Regions from separate parts of the Thioalkalivibrio sp. ALMg3 genome, predicted to be linked through region 1. Evidence: predicted binding sites of a transcription regulator. Region 1 holds the regulator's gene; each other region holds the start of a gene.
What was found. Region 1 encodes sigma-54, which starts transcription at its own class of promoters, with help from an activator protein. Its sites were predicted from a motif close to TGGCANGNTNCNTGCTT; they were not measured.
Positions count from the first base shown of each region.

Region 2: glnL (nitrogen regulation protein NR(II)) is a predicted target of sigma-54. The motif match lies at 2,567-2,583, and genes of this name have one in related genera.
Region 3: F622_RS0106295 (lipid-binding SYLF domain-containing protein) is a predicted target of sigma-54. The motif match lies at 5,691-5,707, and genes of this name have one in related genera.
Region 4: F622_RS0100640 (DUF4168 domain-containing protein) is a predicted target of sigma-54. The motif match lies at 4,096-4,112, and genes of this name have one in related genera.

Region 1 is NZ_KB906224.1:87,832-95,404, forward strand. It holds gene hprK (HPr(Ser) kinase/phosphatase) at 1-605, opposite strand, end outside; gene F622_RS0107745 (PTS sugar transporter subunit IIA) at 654-1,121, opposite strand; gene hpf (ribosome hibernation-promoting factor, HPF/YfiA family) at 1,125-1,463, opposite strand; gene F622_RS0107755 (RNA polymerase factor sigma-54) at 1,480-2,964, opposite strand; gene lptB (LPS export ABC transporter ATP-binding protein) at 3,053-3,823, opposite strand; gene lptA (lipopolysaccharide transport periplasmic protein LptA) at 3,820-4,362, opposite strand; gene lptC (LPS export ABC transporter periplasmic protein LptC) at 4,343-4,924, opposite strand; gene F622_RS0107775 (HAD family hydrolase) at 4,921-5,460, opposite strand; gene F622_RS0107780 (KpsF/GutQ family sugar-phosphate isomerase) at 5,460-6,437, opposite strand; gene F622_RS0107785 (calcium/sodium antiporter) at 6,434-7,411, opposite strand; gene F622_RS0107790 (NAD-dependent epimerase/dehydratase family protein) at 7,468-7,573, opposite strand, start outside.
Region 2 is NZ_KB906223.1:122,903-130,475, forward strand. It holds gene F622_RS0107030 (TIGR00730 family Rossman fold protein) at 1-407, shown strand, start outside; gene F622_RS0107035 (DUF2782 domain-containing protein) at 407-802, shown strand; gene F622_RS0107040 (hypothetical protein) at 802-1,656, shown strand; gene F622_RS0107045 (DUF4124 domain-containing protein) at 1,759-2,406, shown strand; gene glnL (nitrogen regulation protein NR(II)) at 2,595-3,692, shown strand; gene ntrC (nitrogen regulation protein NR(I)) at 3,692-5,128, shown strand; gene F622_RS0107060 (dihydroorotate dehydrogenase) at 5,327-6,319, opposite strand; gene F622_RS0107065 (tRNA (cytidine(34)-2'-O)-methyltransferase) at 6,318-6,782, shown strand; gene F622_RS0107070 (dienelactone hydrolase family protein) at 6,901-7,573, shown strand, end outside.
Region 3 is NZ_KB906222.1:156,936-164,508, reverse strand. It holds gene tkt (transketolase) at 1-682, shown strand, start outside; gene gap (type I glyceraldehyde-3-phosphate dehydrogenase) at 724-1,722, shown strand; gene F622_RS0106310 (phosphoglycerate kinase) at 1,852-3,030, shown strand; gene pyk (pyruvate kinase) at 3,068-4,498, shown strand; gene fba (class II fructose-bisphosphate aldolase) at 4,578-5,642, shown strand; gene F622_RS0106295 (lipid-binding SYLF domain-containing protein) at 5,774-6,553, shown strand; gene bioD (dethiobiotin synthase) at 6,493-7,212, opposite strand; gene F622_RS0106285 (phosphoribosylaminoimidazolesuccinocarboxamide synthase) at 7,209-7,573, opposite strand, start outside.
Region 4 is NZ_KB906219.1:128,882-136,454, reverse strand. It holds gene F622_RS0100670 (DUF3683 domain-containing protein) at 1-416, opposite strand, end outside; gene F622_RS13565 (DUF3096 domain-containing protein) at 598-747, opposite strand; gene F622_RS0100660 (MBL fold metallo-hydrolase) at 836-1,753, opposite strand; tRNA gene F622_RS0100655 (tRNA-Gln) at 2,221-2,294, opposite strand; gene rpsI (30S ribosomal protein S9) at 2,335-2,727, opposite strand; gene rplM (50S ribosomal protein L13) at 2,759-3,187, opposite strand; gene F622_RS0100640 (DUF4168 domain-containing protein) at 3,427-3,942, opposite strand; gene F622_RS0100635 (sigma-54 dependent transcriptional regulator) at 4,246-5,673, opposite strand; gene F622_RS0100630 (ATP-binding protein) at 5,670-7,145, opposite strand; gene F622_RS0100625 (MBL fold metallo-hydrolase) at 7,513-7,573, shown strand, end outside.

The DNA of each region.
Region 1 (7,573 bases):
ACGATGTCGGGCGCAATGCGCGCGAATTCGGGGGCATCGTCGGCGATCAGGCGATGCCCGCGCGAGATCAGTTCCAGTGCGACCTCGCTCTTGCCAACGCTGGAGGCGCCGCTGATCAGCACCCCGATCCCGAGGATCTCCATGAACACGCCGTGGCGCACCTCGAAATGGGCCAGGCGCTGCTGCAGGAAATAGCGCAGCAGCGAGATAATCTCGTGGCTGCTGGTGCTGGAGCACAGGATCAGCGGCAGCGCCTCCTGCGGGGCGTCGGGCATCTCCGAGAACGGACAGGTGTCCTCGGCGAAGATCACCGCGGTGGTCCCAGTGCGGGCCATCTCCAGGATCAGGTCGTTGCACTGGGTGGCGCTGAGGCTGGAGATGTAGCGGGCCTCGAAGTCGCCGATGATCTGGATGCGGTTGGGCCGGATCAGGTTGAGATGGCCGGCCAGCGGCAGGTCGTCCCCGTCGTCGCCGACCAGCTTGCGGTCGGGTGCTGCATGTTCGCCGTGCACGAAGCGAAGATCCAGGCGGTTTCCCATGGCCTGGATCAGGCTCTCCACGTTGATGTCGCGGGCGATCCCGCCTTCTCCCAGCGCCTCGTTCATGGCAGACGCTGCGCGCCGGAATCGCGGCTGGAGGCGGGTTCCACGGGCTTAGTCCTCGCTGAAGCGGCGCACGAGTTCCTGTTCCAGGGCCGCCGCGTCCCCGGCCCGGCGCAGCGCTCCGATGGTGTCTGGCTGCGACAGGCCGCGGGCGAGTTGGGCCAGCAGGTCGAGGTGGTCGCCGGTGGCGGCCTCCGGGACCAGCAGTGCGATCAGGATATCGACCGGCTCGTGATCCATGGCGTCGAAGTCGACGCCCTTTTCCAGGCGCAGCACGGCCACGCGCGGCGCCTCGAGATCGGCCAGGCGGCCATGGGGAATCGCAACCCCATGGCCGAGACCGGTGGATCCGAGTTTTTCGCGTGCGGACAGGGCCTCGAAGATCGCATTGCTTCCTGGTCCCGTGCCGTCACCTCCGCCGGCGAGGAGGTCCGCCAGGGCCTCCAGGGCCCGTTTCTGGCTGGAGCACTCGGGTTGCAGGCCAATGCGCTCGGAGGTGATCAACTCGGCAATCGTCATGGATCAGGAGGCCTGCTCGCGGTTGCGCTGGGCACCTTCGGCGCGGTGGTGGTCCTTGACCTTTTCCTTGTGCTTGATCAGCTGACGGTCGACTTTGTCGATCAGCGCGTCGATTGCGGCATACATGTCCTCGTGAGAGGCCTCGGCGTGGATGTGATTGCCGCTGACCTGGAGATTCGCTTCGGCCTGGTTGTGCTGATTCCGGGTCTTCTCGTGGGTCAGCACGACGTGGACGTCGATGACCTTGTCGAAGTGGCGCTCCAGCTTCGCGAATTTCTCGTTGACGTAGTCGCGCAGGGCGTCGGTGATGTCCACGTGGTGGCCGGTCAGGTTGATCTGCATGGTCAGGACTCCTTGGTTACTTGCTGCCGGTGGGCATCGAGGCCATCTGCCGGCGTTCGCTGGATGAAGGGATGTGCATCGCCTCGCGGTACTTGGCCACGGTGCGGCGCGCTACGTTGATGCCCCGGTCCGACAGGACCTGGGCGAGCCGGGCATCGCTGAGCGGCTTGTTCGGGGGTTCGTCGCCAATCAATTCGCGAATCATGGCACGGATGGCGGTGGCGGAACACTCGCCGCCATCGTTCGTGCCGACATGGCTGGAGAAGAAATACTTGAACTCGAAGACCCCGCGCGGGGTGTGCATGTATTTCTGCGTGGTAACCCGCGAGATGGTCGATTCGTGCATCTCCAGGGTCTCGGCAATGTCGCGCAGGATCAATGGCTGCATCGCGACGTCGCCATGCTCGAGAAAGCCCTGCTGGCGATGGACGATCGCCTCGGCGACCCGCAGCAGGGTGTCGTTGCGGCTGTGCAGGCTCTTCAGGAACCAGCGTGCCTCCTGCAGCTGATCGCGCATAAAGGCGCTGTCGCGGGCATCCGAGACCTGGCGCACCATGCCGGCGTAGAGGTCGTTGATGCGGATGCGCGGTGCGATCTCCGGGTTTAGATCCACGCGCCAGCCCTCGGTGGTGTGGCGCACGTAGACATCCGGGACCACGTATTCCGAGGTGGCGGAGCTGATCTGTGCGCCGGGGCGCGGGTTCAGGGTGCGGATCAGATCCAGTGCGCGGGCCAGTTCGTCCGGGTCGCGTACGCCGGACTGGCGCTGCAGGGCCTTGTAGTCGCGCTTGCCCAGGCTGTCCATGCCGTGTTCCAGGATCGCCCGTGCGGCCTCGCGGGCCGGGGCGTCCGGGGCCAGTTCGCGTAGCTGGATCTCCAGGCACTCCCGCAGGTTGCGCGCGCCGACCCCCAGCGGGTCGCACTGCTGAATCCAGTGGAGCACTGCCTCGACCTCGTCGACGCCGACGGTTTCATCCTCGCCTCGGCTGATGGTCTCGGCCAGGGTTTCCAGGTCACCCTCGAGATAGCCGTCGGGGCTGATGGCGTCGATCAGGGCCGCCCCGATGCGCTGGTCGCGCGGTGTCAGATGGCTCAGATGCAGCTGCCACAGCAGGTGATCCTGCAGGCCCTCACCGTCGTCGTCGCTGGTGTTTTCCAGCGGGTCGCGGTCATCCACGCCCTTGTTGGGCGTCGGGGCCGGCTCGTAGATGTCGTCCCAGCGGCTGTCGGTCGTCAGTTCCTCGGGGATCACGTCGTCGCTGGTGGTGGTGGCCTCCATGCGATCGCCTTCCACCAGCTCGCCGTCCTGGTTCAGGCGCTCGGTGTCGGCCTCGGCATCTTCGTCCTCGACCTGTTCGAGCATGGGGTTGCTCTCCAGCGCCTGCTGGATCTCCACCTGGAGCTCGAGCGTGGACAGCTGCAACAGGCGGATCGCCTGCTGCAGTTGCGGGGTCATGGTCAGCGTCTGACCCAGCTGCAGATTCAGGCCGGGTTTCAGCATCGGGTATGCGGGGCGAGGGTGGGCATTGATGGAATCTTAAAGCCTGCCTTGTGGTTTGTGCACCGACCGGGCCGCATACGGGGCGCTTTCACAGGCGGAAGTTCTCGCCGAGATAGACCCGGCGCACCTGGGGATCGGCCAGCAGCTCGTCCGGTGTCCCGGCGGCCAGCAGGCGGCCTTCGCTTAGAATATAGGCCCTGTGGCAGATGCCGAGGGTCTCGCGCACGTTGTGATCGGAGATCAGTACGCCGATGCCGCGCTGGGCGAGATGCCGAATCACGTCCTGGATGTCGCCCACCGAGATCGGGTCCACCCCGGCGAAGGGCTCGTCCAGACAGATGAAGCGCGGATCCCCGGCGAGGGCGCGGGCGATCTCGGCCCGGCGCCGTTCCCCACCGGACAGCGCGATGCCCGGGCTGTGGCGCACGGTCTCGAGCTGAAACTCCTCGATCAGCGCATCGCCAATGCGGCGGCGCTCGTGGCGATCCAGCCCGGGGCGCAGTTCCAGCACGGCCTGCAGGTTGTCCCACACGCTCAGGCGGCGAAAGATCGAGGCCTCCTGCGGCAGGTAGCCGAGGCCGGCGCGCGCGCGTACGTGGATGGGGGCGCGGGTGATGTCGCGCTCGCCCAGGGTGATGCGCCCGGCATTGGGACGGATCAGCCCGACCAGGCTGTAGAAGCAGGTGGTTTTGCCGGCCCCGTTCGGGCCCAGCAGGCCGACCACCTCGCCGGGCGCGAGGTCGACGTCCACCTGGTCCAGCACCGTGCGCTGGCCGTAGCGCTTGGTCAGCTCGCGTCCGATCAGGCGGTCGTTGGTTTGTGCCGGTGTGGCGGATGGGCTGGGGGCGGTGGCGTTCATTCGTCGTCGCGCGGCTGGATGGTGATGCGCACGCGCTCGCTGTCGCCTTCGCCGCGTTCGGCCTCGATCACGTCGGTCGTCAGGTCGTAGGTGATGCGCTTGCCGCGCGCCTCCTCGCTGGTGGTGATCACATGGGCCTGGTCGGTGAGGATCATGCGGTCCTCGTTCAGCAGGTAGTCGATGCGCAGGGCGGTGGCAATGCGCATCTCTCCGGTTTCCGGATCGGGTGATTCCAGGCGTGCCGGCTCGCCGTGGGCCTCCATTTCGTAGGGGCGGCGATCGCGGGTGCGCACGTAGACCTTGTCGGCCTCCAGGGTCATGTCGCCGCGGATTACGATCACGTCGCCGGTGTAGGTCCCCAGCCCCTGGCGTTCGTCCATCTCCGCGCGGTCGGCAGTGATCTCCACCGGCAGTGCCGGGCCCGCCGAGCCCTGCTGGGCGAGCGCGGGCGTGGCCAGCAGGGCTAGCAGCAGGAGCGCCGCCAGGCGGGCACCCGGTTGGCCCGGACGGTGGCGAAGGCTATGGGGATTCGGGGTCATGCGCGGGATCCTCCTCGCTCGTCTCGCTGTAGAGCGAGTACACGTCATGGAACAACTCTATGGTATCCCCTCGCGAGTCCACGCGCAGACCGGTGCCGCGCTGGAACAGGCCCGGCTGGTTCAGGGTGGAAAGGGCATCCGAAGTGGCGACCATGGTGTCGGTGGCGACGCGAACATCCCGCGAATCGATGATGGTCTCTACGCGTTCGCCGCGGGGCGGCTGTACGCCGTGGGTGGGGCCCACCAGGTCCAGGGTCACGGCGGCCGGTTGATGCAGTGCGGCGGGGGCAGTCCAGCGCCATTCGATACCGCCTTCGGCGAACAGGTCGAGGTCCGGGTCGTCCACCCATTGGGGGCCGTCACGTCCAAACTCGCGCAGGCGGGTGCCGCGCAGACGATGGCTCAGTTCGCCGTCGTCGCCGGTGGCATGCAGGGTGAAGCCGTCAATCTGCAGCGTGACCTCGCCCTCGGGCGGGCTTACCTCAGCCTGCGCCAGGGGCACGGTCGCGAATGCGAGCACGGCCAAGGCCCATCCGAGTCGGCTGCGAATCCTGCGGCTCATCCGTTCAGGTAGGTCTCGAACAGCGCGTCGAGCCGGCTCTGCGCGGCCAGCAGGCCCTCGCAGGCCTCGCGCACGGCCCCGCGCCCACCATGGGCCTCGGTCACCCACTGGGCATGCTGGCGCACCAGCGGGTGGGCGTCGCCGACCGCGATCCCGAGCCCGACCCGCTGCATCGCTGGTAGATCCACGATGTCGTCGCCCATGAAGGCCGCTTCGGCGGGGTCGTGGCCGGTCCGCTGCAGCAGTTCGTGCAGGGCCTCGCCCTTGTCGCGGCGGCCCTGGATCAGATGCTCCACACCCAGGTCGCGCATACGGTGTTCGACGACCCCGGAGGTGCGCCCGGTCAGGATGGCGATCTCGATCCCGCCGTCCAGGGCCAGACGGATACCGTGGCCGTCGCGGCTGTTGAAGGCCTTGTACTGCTCGCCGCCGTCGCCGAGGAACAGGCTGCCGTCGGTCAGCACGCCGTCCACGTCCAGGATCAGCAGGCGCACGGCCTGCTGGTGGGTGCGCAGAGTGGTGGCATCCAGGTTCATCACGCCACCCCGGCGCGCAGCAGGTCGTGCATGTTGATCACGCCCACCAGGCGGTTTTCGGCGTCGGTGACGGGCAGGGCGTTGATGCGCCGGCTCTCCATGGCCTCCAGGGCCTCCACCGCCAGCCAGTCGGGCTGCGCGGTGTGGCCGCCGGTGGTCATGGCCTCGCCGATGGTCAGGCCGTCCAGGCTGTGCCCGGCATCCAGGGTGCGCCGCAGGTCGCCATCGGTGAACACGCCCTGGATGCGATCGTCACCGTCGGTGATGATCACCAGCCCCAGACCCTTGCGGGTGATCTCGAACAGGGCGTCCTTGAGTGGGGCGTCCGGGGTGATGCGCGGGATCGCGCCTCCGGTATGCATGATGTCGGCGACATGCACCAGCAGGCGCCGGCCAAGGCGGCCGCCGGGGTGCGAGCGGGCAAAGTCGTTGGCGGTAAAGCCGCGTGCATCCAACACCGCGACGGCCAGGGCATCGCCCATCGCCAGCGCGGCGGTGGTGCTGGAGGTGGGAGCCAGGCCCAGCGGGCACGCCTCGCGCTCGACGCTGACATCCAGGTGTACGGTGGCATCCGCGCCGAGGCGCGAGCCGGGGTTGCCGGTCATCGCGATCAGCGGTACGCCCAGGCGCCGGATCAGCGGCAGGATGGTGATGATCTCGTCGGTCTCGCCGGAGTTCGACAGCGCGATGACCACGTCCTCGCGGGTGATCATGCCGAGATCGCCGTGACTGGCCTCGCCCGGATGCACGAAGAAGGCCGGCGTGCCGGTGGAGGCCAGGGTCGCGGCCAGCTTGCTGCCGATGTGCCCGGACTTGCCCATGCCGGTGACGATCACGCGGCCCTTGCACGCGAGGATGCAGCGGCAGGCCTCGAGGAAGCGGTCGTCGATGCGCCGGGCGAGGTTGCGTACGGCCTCGGCCTCGTCATTGAGGACGGCCAGGGCGAGCTTGCGGGTCGTTTCGGGGTTGAAGTTCATGCGGTTGCCGTGATTCCCAAATAGACAAGGTAGCTTGCGAAGGCGATGAGGAGAAGGGCGCCCTGCCAGCGCCGGATCTGTCCGCGGCGGCCCAGCGCGATCAGGAACAGGGCCACGGTCAATGCCAGCATCACCGGATAGTCGCGCGTCAGCACATCGGCGTCGATTGCCAGCGGCGTGATCAGGGCCGGAACGGCCAGTACCGCGAGCAGGTTGAACAGATTGGACCCGACTACATTCCCGATCGCCAGCCCGGCCTCGCGGCGGAAGGCGGCGACCACCGAGGTCGCCAGTTCCGGCAGGCTGGTTCCCACCGCGACAATGGTCAGCCCGATGACCAGGTCGCTGACCCCCAGTTGTTCGGCGATCTCGACGGCCCCCCAGACCAGGGCCTGGCTGCTCGCCAGCAGGAGCAGCAGCCCGAACACGAGCCAGGCGATCGCGGGCCCCAGTCGGTCGCCCTCTGGGATCGTCTCGACCATGCCGCGCACCACCTCGGGGGTGTCGTCATGGGGGGCCGGGCGTGCGCGCCGGGCGCTGATGGCCATCCAGGCAGTGAACAGGACCAGACCGGCCAGCAGCGCGATGCCCTCCAGCCGGCCCAGTTCGCCATCCACCAGCAGGAGCAGCACGCCGAAGCTGACCAGCAGGAGGATCGGCAGTTCGCGCCGAACCATGCCGCGCCCGATCGCCAGCGGCGCGACCAGGGTCGCGGTCCCCAGCACCAGCGCGATGTTGGCGATGTTCGAGCCGATCGCGTTGCCCACCGCCAGCCCCGGGTTGCCCTGCAGGCTGGCGAGGACCGAGACCACGATCTCCGGTGCCGAGGTCCCGAAAGCGACGATGGTCAGGCCGATGATCAGCGGGCTGACGCCCAGGCCGCGGGCCAGGGCCGAGGCGCCGAACACGAAGCGGTCGGCACTCCAGGTCAGCAGGATCAGGCCGCCGATGATGGCGACAACGGGTAGCACCATGGACAGTCGGGTCCGGGAGGGTCAGGCCCGGGATTGTAGCCGATTGGGTAGTGGTTTCAGCAGCGCAGACGTTCTAGGCACCCGGCGGTGGTCACCTGCGGTGTCCAGCCGAGCTGCTCGCGGGCGCGGGTGCAGTCCAGTACCAGCGGGCCGTCCAGCCCG
Region 2 (7,573 bases), on a different contig from region 1:
ACATCCAGCTACCCCACGAGCAGAGTGCGAATGATTACCAAGACGTGGGACTGGGCTTTCGCCACTTCTTTTCGCGCAAGGTGATGTTCGTGAAGTATGCATCCGCCTACGTGGTCCTGCCGGGCGGCTTTGGCACGCTGGACGAGCTGGCGGAGATCCTGACGCTGGTGCAGACCGGCAAGACTCGGCGTATTCCCGTGGTCCTCGTGGGCAGCGAGTTCTGGAAGGGGCTGCTCGACTGGTTCCAGGACACCCTGGTGGAACAGGGCACCATCGACCAGGAGGACCTGCAGCTATACTCGTTGGTAGATTCGCCGGAGGATGTGGTGAGCGCGATCTTCGAGCACTACGAGACGCGCAGCTTCGAGCCGTCCGCGGAAGAAAAGAAACGACTGATGGAGCTGTGATGATGACCCCGACCCGCCTGAGCCTGCCCCTGTCGCTGCTGGCGGCCCTGCTGCTGGTGCCCGGTTCGGCGCTGGCGCAGGAAGACCGCGAGTGGGGGGATGCCCCGCCGCCGCCGGAACTGGACGAGGCTGCCGATCCGCCGCCCCCGGTGCTGGACGAGCGCGCCCGCGAGCAGCGCTCCCTGGAAGAGGCCGACATCATCATTATCGAGCGCGATGGCGAGACGCGGCGCGAATACCGCATGGGCGGCCAGCTGGTGATGGTCGAGGTTACGCCTGCGGTCGGCCCGACCTACTACCTCATCGATACCACCGGCGATGGCACGCTGGATGGTCGCCGCAACGAGCTGGATCCCGACTTTGTACCCCCGTCCTGGGTGATTTTCCGATGGTAATGAATGAATCCGAAATTCAGCGCTGCGGCGAGCTTGCCGATCTGGCACTGACGGTCGGTCCCGAGGGGCCGGAACTCGACGGCCGGCCGGTGCAGTGCCTGCGCCTGCCGGCTGCTGCGGCGCCGTCTCTTGAGCAGGCACTCGGCGAGGTCCCTGCTGGCTGTGGCCGTGTGATCGGCCGGGGTACGGATGATGCGGCCGGGCAGGTGATCCTGGTGCTCGAGCGTGGCCAGGCCATTCAGGGCACGGTCGCGGCCGAGGGGCCTGGCAGCCTGGAGGCCCTGGGCGAGCGCGCGGCCGACTGGCAGGGCCGCCACACGGCCGGCGCCCTGCCCGCTGGAGACGGCTACCGCCGCGGCGTGCTGCAGCAGAGGATGCGCGAGCGTGCGGACACAATCACGTCTTCGCTGGATGCCGAATCGCGGACGATCCTGGATGCCGAACTGCACCATCAGGGGCTGTACCGTTTCGAGGACCTGCCGCTGGCGGGAAGCGTCTGGCAGACGGTCCGCATCTATCCGGAGGGCGCCGGCCTGGCCGATCTGGTCCTCCCGCCCGCGCCGGTGCCGGCCTTCTGGCAGGTCGCACGGCTCGCCCTGGCGGTCGCCGTGGATGACGCGGGGCGGCCGGATGCCGAGGGCTACCGGGCGTTGCTGTCCGGATATAACGGACGGCGGCCGTTGACCGCCATCGAGCGAGGGGCGGCGCCAACCCTGCTGCGCCTGGCTGCGCTGGACGACTGGCTTGCCGCACTGGAGGCCGGGGCCGATGGGCGCACCGAGCGCGAACGGCTGGCAGCCCTTCAGGCAGAAGCGGCTCGCTTGCAGGGTATCTGGGTTCGCGCCGCGGCTTGAGGGCCCAGTCGGCCCGCACTGACGTGTGGGGCGCCTGGGCCAGTCGTTCGCAAACACAACGAGGCGGGGTCGTGGATCCGTGCCTTCCAAGGAGGAAAGCCCATGTTCCGAATCGCTGTCTGGCTGGCGTTGCCCCTGGCCGCCCTTCTCGCCCCTGCGCTCCTGAGTGCCGACGTCTATCGCTGGACCGACGATCAAGGCAATGTCCACTTCGGCGACCGCCCCCCCGAGGGGAGCCGTAGCGAATCGGTCGATGTGCGTGAGCCGATGCGGGGCGTGCCGCTGGAGGGCGCGCGCGAGATCCTCGAGCGCCCCGTGCGCCCGCGCGGTCAGCCCGAAGCGGAGGGTGCCTACCAGCGGGTCGCCATCGCGCGGCCGGGGGATGGCGAGGGCGTGCGGGCGAACGATGGCAATGTGACCGCGGAGCTCGAGATTGAACCGGCGCTTGACGCCGATGCCGGCCACCGCGTGGTCTGGTTGCTGGACGGGGAGGCCGCCGGCGAGGGGGCCTCGACGAGCGCGACCTTCCAGGGCCTGAACCGCGGTGCCTATACCCTGCAGGCGCGGGTCGTGGACGAGTCGGGTCAGGAACTGGGCGCCAGCGATACCATCGAGTTCAACGTGCTGCGCATGGCCATCCCGCGCAGTCAGCAACAGCAGCAACGGCCCCAGCAGTTTCCGTCGGGCGGAGCACCGCAGGCACCGCAGGCTCCCCGGGCGCCGCAGCCGGTGACGCCTGGCCCGAATTGACGCCGGCACTCGCATAGCGCACCGAAGTGGTGCGGTTGACGCCCCAGAGTGGTGCTATTATTGCACCACTCTGGGGCGTTTCGGTTTCAAGGGTGTCGGCGGCCAGGCTTCTGGTGTGACGCAGCCCTCGGCTTCAGCGTCCCGCCCGGCGATTTTCGCTTGGCGCGATTCCTGCTTGAGGCCTTTCGATGACTACGCCCGCTGCCAATCCCGGTATGACCACCCCGCCCTGGTGGGACGACCTCTCCACGGCCGTGCTGGTGACCGATGCGGAACTGCGCCTGCTCAGCCTGAACAGTGCGGCCGAGGTCCTGCTCGGGCTTAGCCGCGAACGCATCGTCGGTCACGGACTGGGGCAATGGCTCAAGCTGGACCGGAATCTGGCCAACCGCCTGCGTTCGGCGCTGACCCTGGATCAGCCGATCACGCTGCGTGCCCGTCAGATGGAGCCCCTCCGAGCCGACAGCTTCCTGGCCGACGTGATCATCACGCCACTGCACGCCGCCGGCGAGCGGCCGGGCCAGCTGCTGTTCGAACTGAACGCCATCGACCGCCACGAGCGCATCAGCCGCGAGGAACAGTTGCAGAAGCAGCAGGCGATCACCCGTGCAGTGACGCGCGGGCTGGCGCACGAGATCAAGAACCCGCTGGGCGGGCTGCGCGGCGCGGCGCAGTTGCTCGCCAGCGAGCTGGACGACTCGGGCCTCAAGGAATACACCCAGATCATCATTCGCGAGGCGGACCGGCTGCGCAGCCTGGTCGACCGCATGCTGGGGCCGAACAACATGCCGCGGCGCGAGGCCGTCAATCTGCACGAGGTCCTGGAGCACGTCCGGGGCCTGGTCAGCGTGCAATTGCCGCTGGGGCTGAAGATCCGCGGCGACTACGACCCCAGTATTCCCGACGTGCAGGCGGATCGCGACATGCTGGTGCAGGCCATCCTCAACCTGGTGCAGAACGCGGTGCATGCACTGGAAGACGGGGGGCAGATCACCCTGAGCTCGCGGATCCTGCGCCAGTACACGATCTCCGGGAAGCGCCACCGGCTGGTGGCCAAACTGAGTGTGCGCGACAACGGTCCCGGCATCCCGGAGGAGATCCGCGAACGCATCTTTTTCCCGATGGTCACCGGGCGCGCCGAGGGCACCGGGCTGGGGCTGCCGATTGCCCAGAGCCTGATCCAGCTGCATGACGGCTTGATCGAATGCCATTCGCGCCCGGGGGCGACCTCATTCGACATCCTGCTTCCTATTGATTCCCCCCAGGGCCGGGAGGAGACGCACTGATGGAACCCATCGTCTGGATCATTGACGACGACGACTCGATTCGCTGGGTGCTGGAACGCGCCCTCCAGCGTCACGCGATTGCCGTGCGCGGCTTCGAGACCGCGGACGCTGCCTGGGCGGCGCTCGAGCGGGATCCGGTCCCGGACACCATCGTCGCCGACATCCGCATGCCGGGCCTGAACGGGCTGGATTTCCTCGCCCGCATGCAGACCCGCCCGGATCCGCCGCCGGTCATCATCATGACCGCCTTCTCCGATCTGGAGAGCGCGGTGGGCGCTTACCAGACCGGGGCCTTCGAGTACCTGCCCAAGCCGTTCGACGTGGACGAGGCCGTGGCCCTGGTGCAACGCGCGCTGGAGGCGCGCCGTGCCGGGCAGGAGAACGGCCCCGCCGGTCCCGAGATCGAGGAGACCCCGATCATCGGCGAGGCCCCGGCCATGCAGGAGATGTTCCGTGCCATCGGACGGCTCTCGCGCAGCAATATCACCGTGCTGATCAATGGCGAATCCGGTACCGGCAAGGAGCTGGTCGCGCGGGCCCTGCACCAGCACAGCCCGCGCGCCGACCAGCCGTTGATCGCGCTGAACACCGCGGCCATCCCCAAGGATCTGCTGGAAAGCGAACTGTTCGGTCACGAACGCGGCGCGTTCACCGGGGCCAACCAGAGTCGCAAGGGCCGCTTCGAGCAGGCCGATGGCGGCACCCTGTTCCTCGACGAGATCGGCGATATGCCGTTCGACCTGCAGACGCGTCTGTTGCGGGTGCTGTCCGATGGCACGTTCTACCGTGTGGGCGGGCATACCCCGATCCGGGTGGACGTGCGCATCATCGCCGCGACCCACCAGGACCTCGAAGAACGCGTCCGCGCGGGCTTGTTCCGCGAGGATTTGTTCCACCGCCTGAACGTGATCCGCATCCACGTGCCCTCCCTGCGCGAGCGGCCGGAGGATATCCCGTTGCTGGTACAGCACTTCATGGCCGAGGTCGCTCAGGAACTGGGGGTGGAGGCCAAGACCATGCGCCCCGAGGTGGTCGCGGAGCTGCAGCGCCTGCCGTGGCCGGGCAACGTCCGCCAGCTGGAAAACACCTGCCGCTGGCTCACCGTGATGGCGTCGGGCCGCGAGGTGCACCTGGATGACCTGCCGGCCGAGTTGCACCAGCCGACCGAGAGCCGTGCCGAGCCCGGGAGTGCCCCGGTCCGTGTCGCTGCCGGTCCGCGGGACTGGACCGCCGAACTCGCCCAGGTCGCCCGTCAGCACTGGCAGCGCGGTGATCACGACCTGCTGGGCTCGGTCCTGCCGCAGATGGAACGCACGGTGATCCGCGAGGCCCTGAACGCGACCGGTGGTCACCGCCAGCAGGCGGCCGCCCTGCTTGGGTGGGGCCGCAACACCCTCACTCGCAAGATCCAGGAGCTCGGCCTCGACGACGAGTAGGTCTTTTCACCGCGAAGGCACGAAGAAGGGCAAGGGCGATTTAACCCCAGAGATCACGGAGGACACGGAGAAAACCAGGGATCGTTTTGTTACGGGTAGGATGCGTTGAGCCATGCGAAACGCATCCTACCCCTCTGAAAAATTGGCGCCTTTCTCCGTGTCCTTCGTGGTCAACAGGCTCTTTAGTGAACCGGCCTTTCAGGTGGTGGGATCCTGCGGAGCGGGCGGGGCGCAGGCGGAAACGGCACCGTTCAGTTGCAGGGTGCCGGTCAGGTCGCGCACGTGCGTGTAGCCGTGGCGGTCCATGTAGTCGCTGATGCCGTGCAGGATCTTCGGCAGGCACAGTGCGTCGTAGAACAGGCCCGTGCCCACGCCCACGGTGCTGGCGCCGGCGATCAGGAATTCCAGCGCGTCGGTGGCATTCATCACGCCGCCCTGGCCGATGATCGGCACGTTGTGCGGCGCGGCCACCTGATAGACCTGCTGCACCTTCAGCAGCGCGATCGGCTTGATCGCCGGGCCGGACAGGCCGCCCTGGTTGTTGCCGATGACCGCGCGTCGGTTTTCCACGTCCACTGCCATCCCCATCAGGGTGTTGATGACCGCAAAGGCGTCGGTGCCGGCCTCGATGCAGCGCCGGGCGTTCTCGGCGATGTCGGTCTGGTTGGGCGAGAGCTTGGTGATCAGCGGCTTGGAGGTGACCTTGCGGCAGGCCTCGACCACCCGGGCGGACATGTCCGGGTCATTGCCGAAGGCGACGCCGCCTTCCTTCACATTGGGGCAGGAGATGTTGATCTCGATGGCGTCGATCGGCGAGTCGTCGAAGCGTCGGGTGACCTCGATGTACTCCTCGAGGGTGGAGCCCGAGACGTTGGCGAAGAAGCGCGTCTCGTCGAAATCCAGCTGCGGCAGGGTGTGGTCCACCACGTGGTCGACCCCGGGATTCTGCAGGCCGATGGCGTTCAGCATGCCGTCCGGGGTTTCGTAGACGCGATGCGGGGCGTTGCCCAGGCGTGCGGCGCCCGTGGTGCCCTTCAGGCAGATGGCCCCGGCATCGCGGTTGGAGAAACCCGCCACGCGGGTGTATTCCTCGCCAAAGCCGACACAGCCGGACAGCAGCACCAGCGGCGTGTTCAAATGCAGGCCGCAGAATTCCAGGGCCAGCCGCGGATCGGTGCGCGAATCACTCATGCTTCACATCGTCCTCTATGAACCGGAGATCCCGCCGAACACGGGCAATATCATTCGTCTGGCGGCCAATACCGGGGCGGCGCTGCACCTGATCCACCCGCTCGGCTTCGAGCTGGACAGTGCGCGGGCGCGCCGCGCCGGGCTCGACTATCACGAGCTGGCCCGGGTGCAAGAGTATGACAGCCTCGACCAGTGGCGGGAATCGGTGCAGCCTGGCCGGGTGTTCGCCATGACCACGCGCGGGCAGGCCCGCTACGACGCCCCGACCTTCCGCGATGGCGATGCCTTGTTGTTCGGCCCGGAGACGCGCGGTCTGCCGGAGTCGGTCCTGGAGACCCTGCCGCCGGAGCATCGCCTGCGTCTCCCGATGCGCGAGGGCAGCCGCAGCCTCAACCTCTCCAATGCCGTCGCGGTGGTGGTCTACGAGGCCTGGCGCCAGCTGGGGTTTCCCGGCGGCGCATGATCCCAACCTGGCGGGATGGGCACGGCCTGCGGGATTGCACTACCCTCGGAAGAAAGCACCCGCGCCGTCCGTCTTTCGAGGGCGATCGCGTCCGTACGTCCACCACGAGAGGTTTCCGATGTTTCCAGTGCTGCGTTCTTTCTGTCTGCTGGCCGCCACGGCCCTGATCTCGGCCCCGCTGGCGGCCGATGAACCCACCGGTTCCGACAACTGGTGGTGGGACGACGACTGGTGGGAGGACGGGGTCATGTACGCCGATCTCGAAAACCACGAGGTGGCGATCGAACGCATCGAATACGAGCGCGATGGCATCGGCATTCCGGCGATGGTCGCCCGTCCGGCGGACGGTGAGGACTATCCCGCAATCCTCTGGACCCATGGCCGGCGCGGCCTGGACGATCTGGCCGAACTGCACGTGAAGCGCCTGGCCGCGCGCGGCTTCGTCGTGCTGGCGCCGGATCTGTACACCGGCCGCTTTATGGAGAGTCATCCGTTGGACCATGACTACGAGCTGGAAGGTGACCTGAACCAGGGCCTGGACGTGCTGTTGGAGCGCGAGGACATCATTGGCAATCGCGCCTGCCTGCTCTCCATCACCCGTGGCGGCTACAAGGCGCTCAAGGTCGCCGTCACCTTCGAGCGCCAGGTCGAGGATGTCGCCTGCTGGGCCGGCTACTACCCGCACCTGCAGGACCCGAACCTGGGCGAGCCGCACCAGGTGTATCGCTACGCCAACGAGGTCAACGAGCTCGAGATCCCGATGATGATCCTGATCGGGGACGAGGAGCAGT
Region 3 (7,573 bases), on a different contig from region 1:
CTATGCCCGTAACGGCATCCGCATGTCCGCGCTGATGAAGCAGCGCGTGATGTACGTGCTGACCCACGATTCCATCGGTCTCGGCGAAGACGGCCCGACCCACCAGCCCATCGAGCAGACCCCGAGCCTGCGTCTGATCCCGAACCTGAACGTCTGGCGCCCCTGCGATGCGGTCGAGACCGCGGTCGCCTGGAAGGCCGGCATCGAGCGTACCGACGGCCCGTCCGCGTTCATCCTGTCGCGTCAGGGCCTGCCGCACATGGAGCGTGACGGCGAGCAGCTCGCCAACATCGCCCGCGGCGGTTACGTGCTGAAGGATTGCGACGGCACCCCGGACCTGATCTTCATCGCCACCGGTTCCGAGATTGAACTGGCCGTGCAGGCCGCCGACGTGCTGAGCGGCGAGGGCAAGAAGGTCCGCGTGGTCTCCATGCCCTGTGTCGAGCTGTTCGACCAGCAGGATCCGGCCTACCGCGAAGCCGTGCTGCCGAAGGCCGTGCGGGCCCGTGTCGCCATCGAGGCCGGCGCGACCACGACCTGGCACAAGTTCACCGGCCTCGACGGCGCGGTGTTTGGCCTGGATCGCTTCGGCGAATCCGCCCCGGGTGGTGCCCTGCTCGATTACTTCGGTTTCAAGCCGGAGAACGTCGCCCAGGTCGCACGTGACGTGATGAACGGCTGAGCCCGAATCGATTTCGCTTAAGCAATAAAGAGGAGACTCTCATGTCTATCAAGGTTGGTATCAACGGCTTCGGTCGTATCGGCCGCATGGCTTTCCGTGCCATCGCCAAGGATTTCCCGAACCTCCAGGTGGTCGGCATCAACGACCTGCTGGACCCGGAATACCTGGCCTACATGCTGCGTTATGACTCGGTCCATGGCCGCTTCGAAGGCGACGTCAGCGTCGACGGCAACGACCTGGTGGTCAATGGCAACCGCATCCGCCTGACCGCCGAAAAGGATCCGGCCGCGCTGAAGTGGGGCGATATCGACGCCGACATCGTGATCGAATCCACCGGTCTGTTCCTGACCGCCGAGACCGCCCAGAAGCATCTGGACGCTGGCGCCAAGAAGGTCGTGATGTCCGCGCCGTCCAAGGACGACACCCCGATGTTCGTCTTTGGCGTGAACCATGGTGAGTACGCCGGCCAGACCATGGTCTCGGCCGCGTCCTGCACCACCAACGCCCTGGCCCCGGTGGCCAAGGTGCTGAACGACAAGTTCGGCATCAAGCGTGGTTTGATGACCACCGTGCACGCCGCCACGGCGACCCAGAAGACCGTCGATGGCCCGTCCATGAAGGACTGGCGCGGGGGTCGCGGCATCCTGGAGAACATCATCCCGTCCTCCACCGGTGCCGCGAAGGCCGTGGGCAAGGTGCTGCCGGAACTGAACGGCAAGCTGACCGGCATGGCCTTCCGCGTGCCGACCTCCGACGTGTCGGTGGTCGACCTGACCGTGGAGCTCAACAGCGACGCCAACTACGACGACGTCTGCGCGGCCATGAAGAAGGCCTCCGAGGGCGAGCTGAAGGGCGTGCTGGGCTACACCGAAGACCTGGTGGTCTCCACCGACTTCCGCGGCTACACCGCCCCGTCCGTGTTTGACGCCGGTGCCGGCATCCAGCTGGACCCGACCTTCGTGAAGGTCGTCGCCTGGTACGACAACGAGTACGGCTACACCTGCAACATGCTGCGCATGGTGGAGCACGTCGCCAAGTAAGGCCGGATGGCCGGGCCCCTCGGGGTCCGGCCATTTGCATTGCCTGGGTCCAAGAGGCCTGGGGCCAGTCCCTGCGGGGGCTCGCCCGAAGCCTTTTCTCTTTCCAACCGTATTTCGAGAGGTACTCCCATGTCTGTCATCAAGATGACCGATCTCGACCTGCAGGGTCGCCGTGTGCTGGTGCGTCAGGATCTCAACGTCCCGGTGAAGGGCGGCAAGGTCACCTCGGACGCCCGTATCCGCGCGAGCCTCGAGACCGTGCAGAAGGCCCTGGACGCCGGCGCGGCCGTGATGCTGATGTCGCATCTGGGCCGCCCGACCGAGGGCGAGTTCTCCGAGGAGGACTCTCTGGCCCCGGTCGCCGAGCATATGGGTGGCCTGCTCGGGCGCGAAGTGCGCCTGGTTCGGGATTACCTCGACGGCGTGGATGCCAAGCCGGGCGAGGTGATCCTGCTCGAGAACGTGCGCTTCAACGCCGGCGAGAAGAAGGACGACGAGGCGCTGGCCAAGAAGTACGCTGCGCTGTGCGACGTGTTCGTGATGGACGCCTTCGGTACCGCCCACCGCGCCCAGGCCTCCACCCATGGCGTGGCCAAATTCGCCCCGCAGGCCTGCGCCGGCCCGTTGCTGGCCAAGGAGCTGGAGGCCCTGGGGCAGGCCCTGGAGACCCCGAAGCGCCCGCTGGTGGCGATCGTCGGTGGGTCCAAGGTCTCGACCAAGCTGACCGTGCTGGAGTCGCTGTCCAAGGTGGTCGATCAGCTGATCGTCGGTGGCGGCATCGCCAACACCTTTATCGCGGCCCAGGGCCATGGTGTCGGCAAGTCGCTGTACGAGGCGGATCTGGTCGAAGAGTCCAAGCGCCTGATGGAGGCCGCCCGCGCCAAGGGCGGCGAGATCCCGGTCCCGACCGACGTGACCGTGGGCAAGGAGTTTTCCGAATCCACCCCGGCCGAGACCAAGGCCGTGGACGCCGTTGCGGACGACGACATGATCTTCGATGTGGGCCCCGAGACCGCGGCCACCTATGCCGAGGCTCTGCGCAATGCCGGCACCATCGTCTGGAACGGCCCGGTGGGCGTGTTCGAGTTCGATCAGTTCGCCGGTGGCACCAAGGCCCTGGGCGAGGCGATCGCCGAGAGCAATGCGTTCTCCATCGCCGGGGGTGGCGACACCCTGGCCGCGATCGACAAGTACAACCTGGCGGATCGCATCAGCTACATCTCCACCGGCGGCGGCGCCTTCCTCGAGTTCCTCGAGGGCAAGACCCTGCCGGCCGTCGCCATCCTGGAAGAACGGGCCAAGGGCTGAGGCCCTTGTCCTTCCCCGCTGACGGAGACACGCGCGGATGAGACGTACCAAGATCGTAGCCACGCTGGGGCCGGCAACGGACAGCGACGAGGCCATGGAGGCCATCATCCGGGCCGGTGTGGATGTGGTCCGGTTGAATTTCTCGCATGGCGATCCGGATGACCACCGCCAGCGCCTGGCGCGGCTGCGGGCCGCCTCCGAGCGCGCCGGCCGTTGCGTCGGTGTCCTGGGCGACCTGCAGGGCCCCAAGATCCGCATCGACCGCTTCCAGCAGGGCAAGGTGCAGCTGGAAGAGGGCGCGCCCTTCGCGCTGGATGCCGAGCTGGATCGCGACGCGGGCGATGCCACCCAGGTCGGCCTGACCTACAAGGACCTCCCGGACGACGTGCGCACGGACGACATCCTGCTGCTGGATGACGGCCGTATCGTGCTCAAGGTCACGGCGGTCAATGGCAGCCGGATCGAGACCACCGTCGAGGTCGGCGGCGAGCTGTCCAACAACAAGGGCATCAATCGTCAGGGTGGCGGCTTGTCCGCTCCTGCGATTACGGACAAGGACCGCGACGATATCCGCCTGGCGGCCGAGCTGCAGGTGGACTACCTGGCCGTCTCGTTCCCGCGTTCCGCCCAGGACCTGCACCTGGCGCGGGGCCTGTTGAAGGATGCCGGCTGGGAGGCCGGGATCTGCGCCAAGATCGAGCGCTCCGAGGCCCTGGAGGTGATCGACGAGATCATCGCCGCCTCGGAGGTCATCATGATCGCCCGCGGCGATCTGGGTGTGGAGATCGGTGACGCCGAGCTCCCGGGGGTGCAGAAGACCCTGATCACGCGCGCGCGCAGCCTCAATCGTCTGGTCATCACCGCGACCCAGATGATGGAGACCATGATCCAGAACCCCATCCCGACCCGCGCCGAGGTGTTCGACGTGGCCAACGCGGTGCTGGACGGCACGGATGCGGTGATGCTCTCCGGCGAGACCGCGACCGGGCGTTATCCTGCGCGCGTGGTCACCAGCATGGACCGGATCTGCGAGGCTGCCGAGCGCCAGCGCGCCGCACGCCAGTCGGACCATCGCATGGATTCGACCTTCGGCCGGGTCGACGAGGCCATCGCGATGGCCACCATGTACACCGCCAACCATCTCGATGTCTCCGCGATCGCCGCGCTGACCGAGTCCGGTTCCACGGCGCTGTGGATGTCGCGCATCAGCTCGGGCATCCCGATCTACGCGCTCACCCAGCACGAATCCACCAGCCGCCGCATGACGCTTTATCGCGGCGTCTATCCGGTGACTCTGAAGCCGATCCCCGAGAGCCACGAAAGCGTGAACCGTGAGGCGGTGAACTTGCTCAAGGGCGAGGGCGTCGTGCAGGATGGCGAGTTGGTCATCATTACCAAGGGCGACCTGCAGGGCGAGCATGGCGGCACCAACGCCATGAAGATCGTGCGCGTCGGCGAACTGGCCTGAACCGCGCACCGCCCGCAGTCGCCAACCAGATTAATCGACTTTTTCACTACCTCAGTCCGAATCCCGTAAGGAGGAATCCATGGCTCTAATCTCACTTCGCCAGCTTCTGGACCATGCCGCCGAACATGGCTATGGCATGCCGGCGTACAACGCCAACAACATGGAACAGGTCCATTCGATCATGGAAGCGGCCGCTGCGGTCGACTCCCCGGTGATCATTCAGGCCTCCGCCGGTGCCCGCAAGTACGCCGGCGAGCCCTTCCTGCGCCACAACATCATCGCCGCCATCGAGCAGTACCCGGACATCCCGGTTGTGCTGCACCAGGATCACGGCTCCGAGCCGGCAGTCTGCCTGCGCTCCATCCAGTCCGGCTTCAGCTCGGTGATGATGGACGGCTCCCTGATGCCTGACATGAAGACCCCGGCCTCTTACGACTACAACCGTGACGTGACCGCCAAGGTCTCCGAGATCGCCCACGCCTGTGGCGTGTCCGTGGAAGGCGAGCTGGGCTGCCTGGGATCCCTGGAAACCGGCATGGCCGGCGAGGAAGACGGTTCCGGTGCCGAGGGCCAGCTGTCCCACGACCAGCTGCTGACCGACCCGGACGAAGCCGCCGACTTCGTGAAGAACACCAAGTGCGATGCCCTGGCGATCGCCATCGGTACCTCCCACGGCGCCTACAAGTTCACCCGTCCGCCGACCGGTGACATCCTGGCCATCCAGCGCGTGAAGGAGATCCACGCCCGCATCCCGGATACCCATCTGGTCATGCACGGCTCCTCCTCCGTTCCGCAGGAGTGGCTGCAGATCATCAACAAGTACGGCGGCGATATGGGCGAGACCTACGGCGTGCCGGTCGAAGAGATCCAGGAAGGCATCAAGCACGGCGTGCGCAAGGTCAACATCGATACCGACCTGCGCATGGCCTCCACCGGTGCGGTGCGCAAGTTCCTGGCCGAGAACCCGAAGGAATTCGATCCGCGCAAGTTCCTGAAGGCCTCGACCGCCGCAATGAAGGACCTCTGCCAGGCCCGTTACGAGGCCTTCGGTTGCGCCGGCATGGCGTCCAAGATCAAGCCGATCTCCCTGGACGACATGGTCAAGCGCTACCTGTCCGGCGAGCTGGATCCCAAGGTCAACTGATCCTGCGGGTTGCAGCACGAAAAAGGGGGCTTCGGCCCCCTTTTTTTGTGCCATGATGAATGTATTCGTTAGGGAGACGCCGACGCATTCGCGCGGCCGCGTCTCCCTTGGCCTTTCTGGAGGTTTCCACGATGCAACGACTGATCCTTTTCTGCCTGACGACGCTGGTGTTTGCCGCCATAGTGGGGAGCGCTCACGCGAACCCGTTCAGCCGCGAGATCGATCCGCAGGACATCATCGATCGCGCCCAGGCGACGGTGGAGAACATGGCGACCCACCCCGAGTACGAGTCCCTTAAAGAGGACCTGCGCGACGCCCGCGGCGTGGTGATCTTCCCGCGCGTGGCTCGCGGGGCCTTCCTGATCGGAGGCTCCGGCGGCATCGGCGTGTTCCTTGCCTGGGACGACGAGCGCGGCGATTATTCGCCGGTGGCGTTCTACTCCCTCGGTTCGGTCAGCTTCGGCATGCAGTTCGGTGGTGATGCCGCCGAGGTGGTGATGGTCGCGCGCACCCAGGATGCGGTGGACTCGATGTTCGGGTCCGCCATCCGCCTGGGGGGCGATGCCTCGGTGGCTGCCGGTCCGGTGGGTGCGGGCCGGAGCGCCACCCCGACGGCCGACTTCCTGTCCTACTCGCGGGCGCGGGGTGCCTACCTGGGCATGAGCTTGTCCGGCTCGCGCATGACCGTGCGCGACGACTTCAACGAGGCGTACTACGGCGAGTCCCAGCGCCCGGTGCATATCATCGAGAGCCGCCGCGTCGACCGTGAAGGGACCCGTGCCCTACGCGAGACCCTGGCCGGGTTCCGGGTTGACGAAGAGGAAGCCCCTGCGGCCTCCGAGTCCCGTGGTCAGGGGCGCGAGTCCTCCGGCGGCGTGCGCCCGGACAACTTCGAGGTGGAGAGCTTCTGAACCAGCGCCGCGCGGGTGATGCCTTCGGCTGACTCGATGATCGGGGCGCTCGTGCGTGAACGCAGCGCGGCCGCATTGTCGAGGCGCGGGTCGGCATCCTCCCGGCGCCGGTTGAGCACGATCCCGGCCAGTTGCAGGCCGCGTCGTTCCAGGGCCTCCAGGGTCAACAGGCAGGTGTTCAGTGTGCCCAGGCGGTCCTCCGCCACTAGCAGGACCGGCAGCCCGAGGGCCTCGGCGAGGTCCGCGTTCAGCCCATCGGTACACAGCGGCGAGTAGAAGCCCCCCGCACCCTCCACTAGCCGCGGGCCCGTGCCGTCGGCTGCGCAGGCCGCGGCCAGCTCCGCGATCGTCAGGCGCACGCCCTGGTTCGCGGCGGCCTGGTCCGGGGCGATGGCATCGGGGAAGCGCCAGGGCGTGACCTGCTCGATGGCGGCGTCCGGAAGGCCCGCCGCGTGGGTCAGGTTCATCCCGTCCTCGGGCCACAGCCCATCGGGGCCCGGCGGGCAGCCGGATTCCACCGGCTTGCGCGGTTGCGGCCGCAGCCCACGATCCCGCCAGAGTTCCAGCAGCGCGCAGCTGACGAAGGTCTTGCCGACGCCGGTGTCGGTGCCGGTGACGAACAGGCCCTGCGGGGGCGCTCCTGTCTGTGCCGGGCTCATGCGTCGCGGGTCAGGCGCTCCAGGGCCTCGCGATAGCGCGCCGCGGTCTGTTCCACCACTTCCGCGGGCAGCTCGGGGCCGGGCGGCTGCTTGTCCCAGTCCAGGGTCTCCAGGTAGTCGCGTACGTATTGCTTGTCGAAGGACTCCGGGCTGGTGCCTGGCGCGTAGCGGTCGGCCGGCCAGAAGCGCGAGGAGTCCGGGGTCAGGACCTCGTCGATCAGATGCAGGGTGCCGGCGGCATCGACGCCGAACTCGAACTTGGTGTCGGCGATGATGATGCCGCGCTCGGCGGCGTAGTCGCGGGCCATCGCGTAGATCGAGAGTGCCGCATCGCGCACCTGCCGCGCCCGGTCCTCGCCGA
Region 4 (7,573 bases), on a different contig from region 1:
TTGTGCGTCAGGGCCTTCATGCGCTTGCGCACCTGATCGCGCAGCGCGGCGGTATCGGTGAACTCCTGCGCAAAGGCAGACACAGCCGCCTGCGCGCGCTGGCCCAGCTTGAGCGCCTTCTCGTTGCCGTCGGCCCGGGCCGTGATCTGGCCCAGACGATGCTGCATGGCATCAATCAGCGCCTTGCGGCGCTTCTTGTCCTCCAGCAGATCATCCTGGATGTACGGGTTTCGGGTGACCACCCACATGTCGCCCAGAACCTCGAACAGCATGCGCGCAGACACACCCGTCCGACGCTCCCCACGCAACTCATTGAGGAGGTCCCAGGTATCGGAACCCAGGAAACGGATAACGATTTCGCGGTCGGAGAATGAGGTGTAGTTATAGGGTATTTCTCGGACGCGTTCGGCGGTCATTGAGGCGTAGCCCCCCGATCAGAATGTGGCCAAAGAGTAACGGGTCCGCACGCCCTGCGCACGAAGTCGCACTGTTGGTCCATGCTTTTGGGCACCAAACTATCGGTGACGGGGACCTTTACGTCGCCAGGGCGGCGCTGATCGATTCACGCATCCGCGCTGGGGCCCCTTGAGCATCTCCCTAGAAATACGCCAGCAGGCCCAGCACCCCGATAACAATCAGATAGATCGCGACGATGTAGTTCAGCAGGCGGGGCCGGATCAGGATCAGGATGCCCGCCACCAGGGACAGGATGGCCATGAGCAGGCCCGGTTCAATATTCAGCGTCATTGGCGATCATTCCTTTCGCTTGTGGGATTCAGGGATACATCAAGGACCCGCAACGCACGCACCGACCGGGCTTCCCCTGGGGCCGAGCTCAAAAGAGCTTCTCTTCCATCTCCAGATAGACCGCGTTGGCGTTGCTGCGGTTGGTCTGTTCGAAGGCCGGCAGGTCTTCGTAGTCACTCCAGTCCATCGCGGAGTAGGCCTCGTCGAAGGAATCCATGTTCTCGACCGCCACGGCCATGTGCTCGCGCAGCTTCACCAGGTAGTCGCGGGTGAACCTGACCGCCCGGGCCGCCTGATCGGTCGCCTCGCCATGCCCCGGAATCAGGAACTTCAGGTCCATCTCCATCAACTCTTCCAGGCGCTTGACCCAGTTCTCCGAATCCAGCGCATCGTCGCCCAGAAACGGGATCCGGCCATCGAACACGATGTCGCCGGCGAACACCACGCCGGTCTCCTCCACCACCATGATGATGTCGTCCGGCGAGTGTGCGGGCCCCGCGTGCACGCACCGGAAGGTCTTCCCGCCGAGACGGATGGTGTACTCGTCCTCGAAGAATTCGTCCGGCGGAATGATCTGGGTGTCCTCGTCCACCCATGGGGCCAGCACGCCCCGGCGCTGCTCGAGCCGCGCCACCGCACCGGCGCCTCCCAGATAGTCTCGCGCGCGCGCCTGCCCGATGATCTTGGCATCGGTGTGGTCCGCGAACGCCTGCAGGCCATAGATGTGATCCGCGTGATAATGACCAGCAATCACGTACTTGATCGGCTGGTCGGTCACCTCGCGGATCCGGCGAATCATCTCGAAGCCAAGTGGCGGCGTCCCCAGGGCGTCATATACCACCACGCCCTCGTCGGTCACGACGAACCCCGCATTCGAGGTATGCCCCTCGTTGTCGGGATCCGGAATACCGGAGATCCCGATCATGTACCAGGTGTCCAGCCCTTCGACCTCGTGGGCTGTCACATCCACGCTGACCGGCTCGTAGGGATTCTCGGGTACCGACATGGTCAATCCTCTCTTCTCTGGCATTTTGATCGATCCGACCCAGTGCGGCCGGGTTCTGCGGAATTGGACGGAAAAAGGGCGGGAGAATTCCCTGCATTTCCCGATCACTGTCGAGGGATTGTAGCGGAGTCGGGAGCGGGGTTGACGGGATGCCGGGGTCCGGGCGTTTGTGGCTACCGGGGACCGGTCGCCAAGGTCGGCGGTGGCTGGCCATTTAAAGGCAGGGAGACCGGAAGCAGGGTCGGCGTCCACAAATCAGCGGGGCAGTACCGAAACGTTCTGGCCCGAATCGCGGCCATGGCGCCGGGGATGGGGGACCAGGATGATTCGGCGGCTACGCCGCCTCACCCCTACGGGGCTGCACGCGCAAGCGCGTGCATGCTTCACTGCGCTTCGCCGAAGCTTCCAGGTTCGAACCCTGGTCCGCCCATAGAAAAGGGCCCCACGAGGGGGCCCTTCTCTATGTTTGGCTGGGGGACCAGGATTCGAACCTGGGTTGGCGGAGTCAGAGTCCGCAGTCCTACCGCTAGACGATCCCCCAGTAAACCGGGTCGGGTGCAGCCCGAAACTCGACGCGAATTTTAGCGCTTCGAGTACTGGGTTGCACGACGGGCCTTGCGCAGGCCGATCTTCTTGCGCTCCACCTCGCGGGCATCGCGGGTCAGGTGACCACCACGACGCAGCGACGGGCGCATGTCTTCGTTGTACTGCACCAGGGCGCGGGCAATACCCAGACGGATCGCGCCGGCCTGGCCGTTGCCGCCACCGCCTTCAACGGTCGCGATCACGTCAAAGTTGCCGGTCGACTCGGTCGCCTCCAGCGGCTGGCGTACCACCATGCGCGAGGTCTTGCGGCCGAAGAAGTCGTCCAGCGGCTTCTCGTTAACCGTGATGTTGCCCGTGCCGGGACGCAGGAAGACGCGCGCCGAGGCGGTCTTGCGGCGGCCGGTGCCGTAATACTGATTGATAGCCATTCGGATCGATTCCCTTGCTGATTCTGGCGGCTCAGACTTCGAGCGGCTGCGGCTGCTGGGCCGTGTGCCGGTGTTCGGTACCGGCGTAGACCTTGAGCTTCTTGAACATGGCCCGGCCAAGCGGGTTGCGCGGCAGCATGCCCTTGACGGCAAGCTCCAGCACCTTCTCCGGATGACGCTCGATCATCTGGGTGAAGTTGGCTTCCTTGATGCCACCCGGGTAACCGGAATGGTGGAAGTACTTCTTGTCCATGGCCTTGTTGCCGGAGACGCGGATCTTCTCCGCGTTGATCACGACGATGTAGTCGCCGGTATCGACATGCGGCGTGTACACGGGCTTGTGCTTCCCGCGCAGGCGATGTGCGATTTCCGTGGCGAGTCGACCGAGGGTCTTGCCGTCGGCGTCGACGAGAAACCAGTCGCGTTCGACTTCGGCCGGCTTGGCGCTAATGGTACTCATGATGTTCGATGCTCCGAGGTCGGGGCGATTCAGAAAGCGCGCAAGAATAACGCTTCCCTCTGCCCAATTCAAGCTACAGGGACAATTCCCGAGACGCGAAGGCGTCCGCCCTCGGGGGAATCACGGATCAATGTGCCGAACATTCGCGTGCATGCCCCGGACACAAACAAGGGGCCGACCCGAAGGCCGGCCCCTGCAACCCCCCGGGCGCAATGCCCGGGGCGGGTTTGCGCTGCCCGTTACAGCTGGGCTTCAGCGCGCTCCTGGACTTCCTGCATCAACTCGGGATCGTTCTGCAGGGCCATGGCCACTTCGTTGTATTCCTCGACGCTCATGCCCGAGTCTTCAACCGCGTTGACCATTTCGTCCTGTGCTTCCTGCTGCATGGACTGGGCCTCGGTTTCGTCCTCGGCACTCTGCAGACGGTCGGCGAAGTCTTCGCGCACTTCCTGCACCGCAACGAAGGCGGTTACGAAAGTGTCGATGTCTTCTTCGCTCAGATCCACCTCGGGGGCTTCCTGCATCGGGGCGCCGCCCTGGGCCGCGCCGCCCTGGGCACCACCCTGAGGCGGCTGGCCGCCCTGAGCACCGCCACCGGCACCGCCTTCCTGGGCCGGCGGCTGGCCGCCCTGGGCACCGCCCATGTCGCCCCCACCGGCACCACCTTCGGCACCGCCGTACTGGGCAGAGGCGGCTCCACCCACGGCAAACAGGGAGGTCAGGGCCATCGCGAGCATCGTCTTGCGCATATTCATCATGTTGCTCCTTTTCCTTTGGATCGTTCGGATCTCGGGGCGAAGCCGGCTACGACTCAAGGTCGATCGTCCGCCCGCCCGATTTCGTTGCAACCGTGTGAGGAGGAATGGTCCATCACTGCGGTTCCGATTCCTCGATTGCTGTCCCAGGAGGAGCAGGCATCGTGCCAAGATTGGAAAAAGACAAACACAACACTTTTAAACAGTGACTTATGCTCTCATTACCCCGAACGGGCCGGGGAACGCCCCAACGGTAAACCGGGTCAGAATGACACATGGGTCAGGTCGACCCGGGTCAGGATGTCACGATGGGTCGGATTCCCCGAGTTTGCGGTACAGCGTCTTGCGGCCGATGCCGAGGATCCGCGCAGCGCGTTGCTTGTTGCCGTCCACATGCTCCAGCACCCGACGAATGTAGTCGCGCTCGCGCTCCTCCAGGGTCGGCCACTGGCCATCATCGCCCATCCCCGGTACCGGCGTCGCCCCCTCCGCCCGGTCGCCCGTTGTTCCGCCGGGATCCTCGGCGGGCGCCTCGAATACGCGCTCCGGCAGATCACGGGTCTCGATGACCTCGCCGGCCGCCAGAGTGGCGGCACGCTCCATCAGACTCGCGAGTTCGCGGACGTTCCCCGGGAACGGATACCGCACCAGCGCGCGCAGGGCCTCCGGGCTCAGGCGACGCTCGGGCAGGTCGCGAGCCAGGGCCTGCTGACGCAGGAACTGCAGGGCCAGGCGTTCGATGTCATCGCCACGCTCGCGCAGCGGCGGGATCTCGATACGAAAGGTCTCCAGGCGATAGTAGAGATCCTCACGAAAACGACCGTCGGCAATATGCGCCTGCAGATCCTGATGTGTGGCCGCCACGATACGCACATCGGTCGCGATCTCCTCGTTGGCGCCCACCGGACGCACGCGACCATCCTGCAGAAGACGCAACAGCTTGCTCTGCATGGCCACCGGCATCTCGGCGATCTCGTCCAGGAACAGGGTGCCGCCGTCGGCCTCGGTAAACAGGCCGCGCCGAGCCCCCTTGGCCCCGCTGAACGCACCCGCCACGTGCCCCAGCAACTCCGACTCCAGCAGGGCCTCGGGGATGCCCGCGCAGTTAATCGCCACGAACGGACCACGGGCCCGCTCGCTTTCCGCATGGAGCGCGCGCGCCACCAGTTCCTTGCCGGTCCCGGACTCGCCGGTGATCAGGACACTGCCGTCGGCGGCCGCGATCCGCCGAATCAGGTCGAACAACTGCAGCATGGCCGGACTGCGGCCCTGCATGCCGTGAAAGCCATCGGCCTGCGCAAGGACCTCACGATAGCGACGCACCTCGTCCTTCAAACGCCGCGCCTCGGTCACCCGGTCGGCAGCCAGACGCAGGTGATCCAGATCCACCGGCTTGGTCAGGAAGTCATCCGCCCCCGCCTTCAGCGCGGCCACCGCCTGGTCGATGGTCCCGAAGCCCGTGAGCATGATGAACCCGGGTGCCGGCACCCGGGCGCGGGCCTCCTGCAGCACCTGGAAGCCATCCGCGCCGGGCAGGCGCAGGTCGCTCACCACCAGACTGAAGGCCTGCTGCGCAAGCACCCGCGCGGCATCCTCGGCACTGGCAACCGCCGTAACCGCGTAGCCGGCCTCGGTCAGTTCCTCGGTCAGCAGCTCGCGATGCCCGCGATCGTCCTCCACGACCAGGACCGACTCCGGGGGCGTTGCGGGGACTTGTGCCTTGCTGCTCATCGAAGCGAATCCTCCTGGGCGCCAGAGGCCACCGGCAGATGCACGACAAAACGGGTCTCCCCCACGACACTGCGATCCAGCATCACCGTACCCCCGTGGTCCTCCAGCGCCACCTGCGCCACCGCCAGCCCGAGCCCCGTCCCCTCGCCGGTGGGCTTGGTGGTAAAGAAGGGCTCGAACAGGCGTTCGGCCTGCTCATCGTCTATCCCTCGCCCGGCCGTGGGGCCATCGTCCGCCACCACCAGCTCGACCCGGTCGGACGAGGCATGCCAGCGGACCCGGACCTCGCGGGCGGCGACCTGCGCGGCATTCTCCAGCAGATTCTCCAGGGCCTGGCCCAAGCGCAGGCGGTCCGCGGCGATGGTCAACTCGGGCCCTTCGAGCCGGAATGCCACCCCGCCGGAGGCATGCCGCTCGCGCACACGCCCGACCAGATCTCCAACCAGCTGCGCGAGATCCAGCGAGCGTTCCTGCAACGGATTGCGCCGGGCAAAGTCCAGCAGCTGGCGCACGATGGTCTCCACCCGCTCCAGCTCGGCCTTCAGCGCCTCCATCTCGGTGCGCGCCGGATCCGCCTCCGGCAGGTGCCGGATGGCGCGCTGCACGCGACCGGCGATAATTCCGAGCGGCGTCCCCAGTTCGTGTGCCACGCCGGCCGCCAGCTGCCCGATCGCCGCCAGCTTCTCCGAGTGCCGCAGCTTCTCCTCCAGCCGTCCCTGCTCAAGGCGTTGCGCCTCCAGTTCGGCCTCCGAGGCCTCGCGACGCTCCATCATGCGGTTCATCGAGACTGCCAGGCCGCGCAGCTCCGCCGGCCCCTGTTCCGGCGCCCGCAATCCACGCTGACCCTCGCCAATCGCGCGCATCGCGGCCATCAACCGAGACACATGCCGCCCCACCGCCCGGTGGTACCCGAACAGCACCACCAGCAGAAACAGCCCGCTAATCCCCAGCATCAGCAACCCACCCTGCCACTGGAGCTGCGCGACGAAGGCCCGGAACGGTGTGACGTCGCGTGTCACCTGCAACAGCCCCACGATGCGACCGGCCGGATCGGACAACGGAAGAAAGAACGAAAAGGTCTCGCGCCCCTGATGTTCGCCGAAAGCCCCAAGACTCCCGGTTTCGCTGATGACCTGCGCCTCGCCACGGCGCTGCAGGGTCGGACTGGGCGGGCCACTGGCCGCCACCATCCGGCCGTCGGCATCGTAGACATAGACCCCGAACACCTCCTCGATCTGGAACAGGGAGTCCAGCGACTGCTGCACACCGGCCGCGTCGTCCTGCAGCATCGCACCGGCCACAGGCAGGCGGATCGAGCGCGCCACCAGCTCGATGTCTTCCTGCATCCGGTTTTCCATCTGAGTCTGGAATTCGTGCAGACCCAGCGCCACCACCGCGGCCATCAGCAGCAACAGGGGCAGCAGCACGAACGACAACACCGCGGTGCGCAGACTGTTCAGGCGTCGGGTCATAAAGGGCGATTCGCAGCGTCGTCGAAGGCCACCATGGTAGACACGCGGGCCGGCATGACGCGAATTGCAGGCAAAAAAAAGCGCGGGTCGAAGCCCGCGCCAAGAAAACCACCAAAGGAGGATGGAGGAGTCCACCAACCGCTGACAGGGGGGACAGCGATTAGCGTATGCAAATCTTCTAATATGACGATATTCTTGTCAACCGGTGAATGCGCAGGGGGTTCGCAAATTCACCGCATCGTCATATCACGTACCCTTGAAGACCTGCACACCCCGTAAGACGCCCGCTCGCCAGTTCTATTCCCCGCTGCGTGCAATCCAGCGCCTCCAGCCTTCAAAATTCGAAATTGTTCACGGATCCACTGCCATGCTTCGCCATCTGAGCCACCCCGTCACCCCGCTTGCCCAGAACGCCACCCTGATCTGGT